DNA from 2 places in the Marinomonas sp. S3726 genome. Region 2 is predicted to be linked to the other one. Evidence: predicted binding sites of a transcription regulator. Region 2 holds the regulator's gene; the other holds the start of a gene.
The links. Region 2 encodes FNR, which switches genes on or off when oxygen is low (the NO sensors DNR and NnrR bind a similar motif). Its sites were predicted from a motif close to TTGATNTANATCAA; they were not measured.
Positions count from the first base shown of each region.

Region 1: the regulator FNR is predicted to act here: its motif matches at 2,486-2,499, upstream of TW85_RS07565 (cytochrome ubiquinol oxidase subunit I).

Region 1 is NZ_JXYC01000009.1:6,782-11,858, reverse strand. Features, by position in the region: gene cydB (cytochrome d ubiquinol oxidase subunit II) at 1-905, opposite strand, end outside; gene TW85_RS07565 (cytochrome ubiquinol oxidase subunit I) at 905-2,314, opposite strand; gene TW85_RS07560 (sensor histidine kinase) at 2,668-4,671, shown strand; gene TW85_RS07555 (sigma-54 dependent transcriptional regulator) at 4,736-5,077, shown strand, end outside.
Region 2 is NZ_JXYC01000012.1:165,052-170,128, reverse strand. Features, by position in the region: gene TW85_RS11435 (heavy metal translocating P-type ATPase) at 1-110, shown strand, start outside; gene ccoS (cbb3-type cytochrome oxidase assembly protein CcoS) at 126-284, shown strand; gene TW85_RS11425 (sulfite exporter TauE/SafE family protein) at 281-964, shown strand; gene hemN (oxygen-independent coproporphyrinogen III oxidase) at 1,067-2,434, shown strand; gene fnr (fumarate/nitrate reduction transcriptional regulator Fnr) at 2,464-3,225, shown strand; gene TW85_RS11410 (adenine phosphoribosyltransferase) at 3,247-3,789, shown strand; gene TW85_RS11405 (YfaZ family outer membrane protein) at 3,840-4,391, opposite strand; gene ttcA (tRNA 2-thiocytidine(32) synthetase TtcA) at 4,401-5,077, opposite strand, start outside.

The DNA of each region.
Region 1 (5,077 bases), on a different contig from region 2:
ACAAGAAAGCTTAAGCTTGAATCTGGTGCGGCGGCTTCCCAAAGTGTCATTTGCCTTGGCACTAGGTAAGGGAATAAGCCTACGACCAAACCTGCAAAACCTAATAAGAACAGGCCTGCACTACACCAAAATGGCCAACTCTCATGCTTGGCTTTATGGTCACTGGCAAAGCAATTCCAAGCAATATAACTTAATACCGCAGAAGCTAAAGGCAGTGGGCTTAACCAAAGGAAGTTAAGGCCATCAAACCAGCGCGCACGGATTTCAGCTTGGTCCAGAATTGTCCAGATACTCACTGCACCCATCGCCAGAATAACGAGTATGAGAAGCAAGCGTCCTTGTTTGGCAACTCTAAGTTGAATCTCGCCACGGCTCTTCATATAGAGGTAGCTGGTGGCGAGAAGTGCATAACCTGCCATTACCGCAAACCCTGTTAATATGGCAAAAGGGGTAAGCCAAATTAAACTATTGGTTTCACTGGCATTGGCAGGAATGCCTTCTACAACAGCCCCTAAGATTAAGCCTTGGCAAAATGCGGCTATGGTTGAGCCACTGCTAAAAGCAAGGTCCCACCACTTTTTAGAAGTATCTGACTTAAAGCGATATTCAAATGCCACGCCCCGAAAGATTAAGGCAAATAACATCAGCATGATGGGCAGATAGAAAGTCGATGTGATAGCGGCATAGGCACTTGGGAAAGCGGCAAATAAAATGACGCCTCCAAAGACTAACCAGGTTTCGTTACCGTCCCACACATGTGAGATAGAACGCATTAAGTGGTCTCTTTCCTCATTGTTATCAAACCAAGGAAAGAGAATACCTATGCCCAGATCAAAGCCATCTAGCAGTGTGTACATAAAGATGGCAAAGCCCAAGATGAGAAAATAGAAAAGTGCGTAATCCATTATTTATCTCCTTGTTCTTGGTGTTTAAGGTTTTTAACCCAAGCTAGCGCATAGCCCGGTGCTTTCATGCCGATGAGTTGTCTTTCTAAGTCGGCCATTTTTGGCGGCCCTTTTTTAATCAGTTTGCCCATAAAGTAAAGATACACACCTAATAACAAACTATAGATGACGACAAACATAACCAGAGAAAAGAAAACCTTTTCAGCAGGTAGTAAGGACGTCACATCCATGGTGCGAACTAGGCCTTGTACAACCCAAGGTTGACGCCCTGTTTCGGCTACATACCAACCTGCGAGCACTGCAATCACGCCCATTGGGGTAAAGGCCGTGGTTAATAATAGGAAGGCTTTGTTCTCGTAGAGCCTATCTTTATGGCGTAGTAATAAGCCGCAGATGGCGATAAAGAGCATGCCAACACCGATTGCGACCATGACTCTGAATGACCAGAAGACAAGTGGTACATAGGGTCTGTCTTCAGGTGGAACAGATTTAAGGCCTTGCACACCGCCATCGAGGCTATGGGTGAGTATGATACTGCCAAGGTGTGGAATCCCAATTTCATAGTCGTTTCTTTCTTCTTCCATGTTTGGCATAGCAAATAATAGCAACGGAACGGGTGCTTCCCACTCAGGCCAGATACCTTCCATTGCCGCCAGTTTGATCGGCTGATGCTTAGCCACATTCAAACCATGTAAATCTCCTACATAAGTTTGCAATGGGGTGAAGATTAGCGCTGACCAAAGTGCCATTGAGAGGCCTTTTTTAGCGAAATTAATATGCTGCTTTTTCAATAAATAATAGGCGCTGATACCTGCGACTAAAAAGCTTGCCGTAATCATGGTTGCTAATAGCATGTGGGCTAATCTGTATGGCATAGACGGGTTGAAGATAACTTCGAACCAACTAGTAACATGAAACTTTCCAGCGACAATTTCGTAACCTGCTGGGGTTTGCATCCAAGAGTTAGCGGCAATAATCCAAAAAGCCGAGATCCAAGTGCCGATCGCAACGATGAGACTGGCACTAAAGTGCATCTTAGGGCTCACCCTTTGCCAACCAAATAGCATGACACCTAAAAAGCCAGCCTCAAGGAAAAAGGCAGTTAATACTTCGTAGGCCATTAGTGGGCCTATAACAGGACCCGCTATGTCGGAGAAGCGAGAGAAGTTGGTGCCGAACTCATAGGAAAGCACTATGCCTGACACGACACCTGTACCAAAGGTAATAGCGAAAGGCTTGATCCAAAATTTAGCTAATTGCAAATAATAGGGGTTATGGGTTTTAAGCCATAGGCCTTCCCAAATCGCAATCAAGGTGGCTAGACCGATTGTGATACTGGGAAAGATAATGTGAAAACTCACAGTAAACGCAAATTGAATCCGTGAGAGTATTGCGACATCAAGTTCCATAAATACCTCAAGTAAAGAGTTAACTAACTTTCTTTATTTTCTGACTTGCTTGTTTCAAAAGGCTTGGCATCAGGGCTAACCCAGTAATAGATAGTAGAGTTATGACTTCGATCAGTAAAAGATTATTATTCATAGCTAATGCCTTATTTGATTAAATTAAATAAAAAATATTTGAGTTGGATCAAGTTTTGCTATTGATTAGCCGTACTTATAGCAATACCAATGCCAAGAAAATATTGAATTTATAAGTGTATGAATTTAAAGGTTTAATTGGTTTTTCTGAGCGCTTTAAAAAAATGACTGTAAACTAGGTTTACAGGTTTAAATTGAAAGATGTTAATCAGGTTGACAGTGTGCCGACATTAAATGTGATTTTTGAAATGGTTATCTTGCTCACCAGTGTCTGTGGTTTGATGGCTGGTTTTTGGCTTTATTGGCGTGCTGCTGGTAAGCGAGACCTAACGGCTTTATCGGCATTTGCCATCATGATGGCCTTGTGGTGTTTTGGCCATTTAGCCATTGCTCACGATATGCAATCTCTTGGTATTTTTCTCATTCTGGCTAACCCTTTGATGCCAACTTTCTTCCTCGATTTTAGTGTGCGCTTTGTTTCCAGTAGCCAGATTCAGGGTGAATATACCCATAAGTTTAAGCCTTGGCTGGCCTTACTCAGTGATAATCTCAACAAGGTTTATTTAGTCAGTTTTCTCGTTTGTATTTCTAGCTGGTGGCTAAGTGGTGCCATCGTCATAGAAAAAGCCGGTCTGTTTCTCTTTGTATTCACAGATTATGGTTGGTTTAATCTGATTTATACCGTCCTGTTAGGCGTACTTGGTCATGCGGTTTTACTTTACGGTTGGCTGATCCATAAGGGTAATAAACGTCGTTCTATCCTTGTGCTCTTTATGGTGAGTGCTTGGGGCTTATTGTTAGCGACTAGTTTTATCTTCCCTTCTGTTGGGGTGGATGCTTTTCCTTATCCCATGATGCTTTTGCCGACTTATATTTTGCTGCTTGTTTATGCTGTGGTGCGCTATCAAATCTTAGCGGTAAATGCGTTCGCCAATCGTGCTCTGCTTTGGTTGGCGATGATGTTGAGTCTCTTAATACTGATTGCTTTTATCAGTGCTACTGCTGCACCTTTAGGGATGCAAGCCTTGGCTGAGGTGCCTGCTTGGCAATTATGGTTATACTCTTTAACCGTTCTTCTATTAAGTGCGCTTATCTATCCTCCTCTTTCTCGGCTAGTGGAGCGTTTGATTTACCCAGGCTCTCGACTTAATGAAGACCTTTTAGATATTTGGAGCCAAGCCCTTAAAGGCGCTAAGGATTGGCCTCAGTTAATTCAGATTGGCGAAACCTTGTTGAAGCAACAGCTTGGGCAGGCGGTGGACGTCTCAATCGAAATTAATAAAGGTCAGATTATTACGCTTGATACGAGCTCAAATGCTAACCAAACAGAGCTTAAAAAAGAAACTCAAGCAGATGAAAATCGAATGCAGCTTTTAGTGCGAAACCTGTATCAAGGTTGGCAGTTTGAGTTGATTGCTTGGCAAGATGTGAGCCCAGGAATGCGCTTGTCAGGCGAGGTGTTTGCCTCTTTGTTTACGACTCGTTGTGGTTTGTTGCAGCAAAGTCTTGAGCTTGCTGAGGCAGAAAGACAAAGGCTAGATGAAAAGCATCTAGTCGAATTAGGGGGGTTATCTGCCGCTATGGCCCATGAGCTACGAAATCCGCTAAATATCATTTCCATGGCGTCCATGAGTACAGATGATACTATCAAGCAACATATACAAACTCAGGTACAAAGAGCGGACAGGTTGATCAGTGACTTACTCTTGTATTCTGGCAGTCTGAAACTGGACTATACCCCTTTATTATTAAAACCCTTGTTATTGAGTTTAGAGCGCCAAGCTGAGCTTGATAATGTACAAGTGAGTTTAGACATGCCAGATGAACTCACTTTAGAGGTTGATGTACAAAGAATTCAGCAGGTGTTTATTAACCTAATGGATAATGCGGCGGCATTTTTACGTAACCAGCCAGATGCCAAGCTTAGAATAGAAGCGAGACGTTATGATGCCAGTAATCTAGTGCAAGTTCGGGTGCATAATAATGGGCCTGAAATTGCTGCTAATATGGATGCTCAAAGCTTGTTTCAACCCTTTGTAAGTAAACGTTCTGGTGGCCATGGCTTAGGTTTGGCGATAGTTAAACGCATTATTGATGCGCATCAGGGGGAAATACGTTGTCGTAGTGATCTCAATTGGCCTGTCAGTTTTGAAATAGATCTGCCATTACATGCAAATAAAAGTCAAAAGCAATTATCAAATCAAACCTTCATGCCTGATCAATAAGGGCTCTAGAAGGCATTTTGCTAGTAAAATGCTAAGTTAAAAAAATTAAGTAAAAGGTAAAGAAATGGATACTGGGGCAAAGATTTTATTAGTGGATGATGAACCTGCGTTTTGCCAGCTGGCACAAATTTGGCTAGAAGGTTCGGGTTATCAAGTAAAAACAGCTGCTGATCTTGCTTCGGCGAAAGCCTGTTTGGCTAGCTTTGATGCTGATCTTATCTTGCTAGATTTAGCTATGCCGCCTCATTTCGACCCTCACCAAACTTTGGCAGCCATTCCTGATCTTATTTCGCGCCCTGTTATCGTTATTACGGGGAATGCTGAGCGAGACCTTGCGCTTAAAGCGATCGAAAATGGCGCTTGGGATTTTATTGCCAAACCTTTAGACCCTGAAATGCTGGCGATT
Region 2 (5,077 bases):
TCATGCTACCTGCAGCAATTCTAGGCTATGTTCCGGCTTGGGCTGCAGCGATAGGTATGGCTCTTAGCTCTTTACTCGTCGCACTTAATGCTAGTCGACTATCTAGATAATTTGTTGGAGAAAAAATGGAAAGCTTATATCTGCTAATTCCTATTGCAGCAGTCTTTGTTTTTATTGCTGTCGCTATTTTTACTTGGGCTGTAAAAAAGGACCAATTTGAAGACCTTGACCGCGAAGGTCAAAGAATTCTCTTTGAAGAAGATGATAACGATAAAGAAAAATGAGCCAATTTGATCTCCTAACCGCCTTTTTAATTGGCCTTGCCGGCGCTGGTCACTGCTTTGGAATGTGTGGCGGAATTATAAGCGCCTTATCCTTCAATACATCTAGCAACAAAGGCTTATTAACAACCCAACTAAACTATAATCTAGGTCGAATTACTAGCTATACAATTTTAGCGCTTATCTTTAGTTTTTTTTTCCAGTCTTTTACAGATTATTATGAAAGTGCAAGCTATGCACTAAGAACCATAGCTGCAACAATTCTTTTCTTAATGGGACTTTATCTCCTAAAACAGTCGCAATTAATACTCAAAGTTGAAAAGCTTGGTTCGTTTGGCTGGCAATATATCTCACCTTTTGCCAAAAAACTATTACCCATCAGAACTCGTAAACAGGCATTTTTAGCAGGTTTCGTATGGGGCTGGCTTCCTTGTGGCCTCGTTTATTCAAGCCTAATCTGGATTTCAGCAAGATCAACTCCACTAGAAGCAATTATACTTATGCTTGCTTTTGGCCTTGGCACCATGCCTGCTATGCTAGCAACTGGAATTTTCAGCAAAAGCCTAAAAGATAGCTGGAAGCAGTATCACCTCAACACTGTCAGTGGAATCTTTATGCTCATTTACGCCGTATGGACATTTCCTTTTTTCCAAAACTTAATACAAGACGTATTTACTCGATAGCACTATATTTATAAAACACGCCAACCAAAATACTGACATATATCAATTTTTAAATCTCCTTAGCAGTTAAAATACTATAAGAATTTTTAATAGGACGTTTAGATGCTCTGGAATACACAACTCATTCAAAAATATAATATTTCGGGTCCTAGATACACCTCTTACCCTACTGCACCCCAATTCAATAGCAGTATTAGCAAACTTTCATTAATTGAAGAAATGCTTACGCCCTCGAACAAGCCATTGAGCCTTTACTTCCATGTACCCTACTGCGCAAAGCTCTGCTATTACTGTGCTTGCAACAAAGTCATCACATCAAATTATAAAAAGGGTGATGAATATTTAGAGCTTTTAATTGAAGAAATCAGATTAAAGTCCTTGATGCTTAGCAACGAAAGAGAAGTTCAACAACTTCATTTTGGCGGCGGCACACCTACTTTTTTATCAGTTGAAGCCTTCAAAAAACTAATCAGCTATATCAAGCAAGAATTTAACCTGCTATCTGATGACAAAGGTGAATACAGCATTGAGGTTGACCCAAGAGAAGTAAGCCTAGAAAAACTAGAAGCTCTTCGAGAATTAGGGTTTAACCGACTAAGCTTCGGCATTCAAGATTTTGATAAAAGAGTTCAAACAACCATTAACCGCATACAAAGCTATGAGCTAATCGACAGCCTAATGCAGCATAGCCGTCAACTTGGCTATCATTCAATAAACTTTGACCTTATTTATGGGCTCCCATATCAGAGTGTAGAAAGTTTTAAACATACGCTAAACCAAGTCATCGAACTTGATCCAGATAGAATATCTGTATTTAACTATGCACATTTACCTAAGCGTTTTGCCTCACAAAGACAGATTCCAGAAGATCAATTCCCAGACACAGATACTAAATTAGCCATTCTTAAATTATGCATAGATATGCTTACCAGTGCGGGCTATCAATACATAGGAATGGATCATTTTGCCAAACCCAAGGATGCGTTGGCACAAGCACAAAATAAAGGAGAGTTGAAACGGAATTTCCAAGGATATACGACACATGCAAACTGTGACCTATTGGCTTTCGGCACATCAGCCATTAGCCAAATAGGCAATACATATGTTCAAAACCATACGGCAACAAAAGATTATCGCAAAAGCATTGAGAACGGCCAGTTAGCGATTATGAAGGGATACATGAGTAATCGTGACGACCAAATAAGACATAAGGTAATTATGTCTTTAATTTGCAACTTTGAACTAGATTCAAGTGATGTAGAGAGTGAGTTTAATATTGTATTTTCAAATTACTTTAAAAATGAGCTATCAGAACTTAGAAAACTAGAAGAAGACAGCATTATTGAGTTAACAAATGAGCCAAACCTCCATATAAAGGTAACTGACTCAGGAAGACTTTTAATCCGCTGTATTTGCATGACTTTTGATAAATATTTAAATAACGTAATTTCATACTCTAAAGTAATTTAGAAACATAGATCAAGTTCAGGGAGATCATTATGTCTGTAGCTCTTAACAACGCTCGATTTAACAGCAAGCTTACATCTCAATGTCAAAATTGCAGCCTAAGCGCGCTTTGCCTGCCAATTTCTTTAGCTGATGACGATGTGAATCGATTAGATCAGATCATTGAACGCAAAAAACCTTTGAAAAAAGGAGACATCTTATTTCGTCAGGGAGACGAATTTGAGTCTGTGTATGCAGTAAGAACAGGTACACTAAAAACGTTTAACATTACGAATTCCGGTGAAGAACAAATTACTGGCTTTTATTGCCCAAGCGAATTACTTGGCCTAAGCGGTATCGATAAAAACATTTACCCAGTTTCTGCAAAAGCTCTCGAGACAACAACGGTTTGTGAAATCCCATTTTCTCATTTGGAGCAGCTTTCTGAGCAAATCCCAACTCTTAAGCACCAGCTCTTTAAAGTAATGAGCCGTAAGATCTGTGACGACCAACAAATGATGGTGTTACTTGGCAAGAAAAATGCTGATGAGAAAGTTGCCTCCCTGCTACTTAACTTAAGTGCTCGCTTTAAAAAGCGTGGTTACTCTGCCACATCATTTAGACTTGCTATGTCACGAGGTGAAATTGGCAACTATTTAGGTTTAGCTGTTGAAACCGTTAGTCGAGTCATTACTCGATTCCAAAAAAACGGCATGATCCAAGTAGACGGTAAAGAAATTAGCATTATCGACCTAGATCAAATGCAAAAACTAATCGGCATGTCAGAAGATTGTGATAAAATTGAAAGCATTTAATAGCTAATACAAGGCGATATAATGCTTTACGATGATTTTTACATCAAATCTTTAATCCAAACCGTTGAAGACTGGCCAAAACAAGGGATCAGCTTTAGAGATATTACTCCTATATTCTCAGACCCTAAGGGTTTGAGAATGGTAGTCGATGCTTATATTCACAGATACATTTCAACCGATATTAGTCACATCGCATGCATTGATGCACGTGGCTTTCTAATTGCTTCAATACTCGCTTATGAGCTACAGAAGCCATTAATTTTGGTAAGAAAAAAAGGCAAACTACCTGGTGCAACAATTTCTCAAAAGTATGCCTTGGAGTATGGGGAAGCCGAGCTAGAAATTCAAGAAGGTGCAGTATCTGAAGGTGACCAAGTATTACTCTTTGATGATTTAATCGCTACAGGTGGCACTCTGACTGCTGCTATCAGCCTATTAAAATCACAAGGCGCTAATATTAAGGAAGTTGCAGCAATTATTGATCTTCCTGATTTGAAAGGCAGTGAAATCATCAGCGACTTAGAGATACCTGTCTATAGTCTTTGCGCCTTTGAAGGCGAATAAAAAAAGGGCGCTAATCTAGCGCCCTTTTTATTTATATCAACTAACCTTATTTAGAAATAAGCTGCTACACCAAAGTGCACACCTTCATCTAATGTATATTTGTCACTATAATCATTAAATTCTGTCTTAACAACACTATAGCTAAAGTAAATTCTTGCATTACGTGTTGCATAATACTCAACCCTTAGATCAGCCTCATGCTGTCTTTTCATATCACCATAGGTAAAAAGTCCAGGGTAGTAATAACCAGAAGCATACAAGCTCACACGGTTAGCTTGTGGGATAATATAACGGTAGTAACCACCTAATCCAATGGCATAACCAGAGTCATTTACACCTAAATCACCTTCCACAGCACGCAATCTAGCACCAACACCTACTTCAATAGGATCTGCTTTATCAACTATCATTACACCAAGATAACCAGACTTACCGCCTTCAGAGAGATATAAGGCGCCTGCTTCTATTTCTATTGGATCAATACTTAAAGACGCATTTAATTTGGCCGTATCGTCAGATAATGTACCTGAAACACTGGATGCATTCGCTCCAACACTTAACAAACCAAGCGCAAATGTAATTGCATATTTATTAAAACTCATCAATATATCCTATAGTGAAATTATATTTAATTTATCTAAGGCATCAGGACTAATAGATAAATCTTTAAAATCAAATAAACTCGTGTCAGCCATATGCGATGGTACGATATTTTGCATACTTGTAAAAAGCGTATCGGTACGGCCCGGGTATTCTTTATCCCATTGTTGTAACATATTTTTGATTACTTGACGCTGTAAATTTTCTTGAGAGCCACAAAGATTACAAGGAATAATAGGGTATTCTTTTAACTCAGAAAAAGCTTCTATATCTTTTTCCTTACAATAAGCTAACGGCCTAATCACCATATGACGGCCATCATCACTTAACAGCTTAGGTGGCATTGACTTGATTTTCCCACCAAAAAACATATTCAAAAACAAAGTTTCTAATATGTCATCTCTATGATGACCAAGGGCAATTTTAGTTGCACCAATCTCATCTGCGAAGCCATATAAAGAACCACGCCTTAAACGAGAGCACAAACCACAGGTCGTCTTCCCTTCTGGCACTAATTCTTTAACGATACTATAAGTGTCACGTTCTAGAATATGAAAATCAACGCCAATTGAAGATAAGTATTCAGGTAAAATATGCTCAGGAAAACCAGGTTGTTTTTGATCTAAATTAACAGCAACAATACTAAATTCAATTGGAGCACTTGCTTGGAGGTTTCTAAGAATCTCCA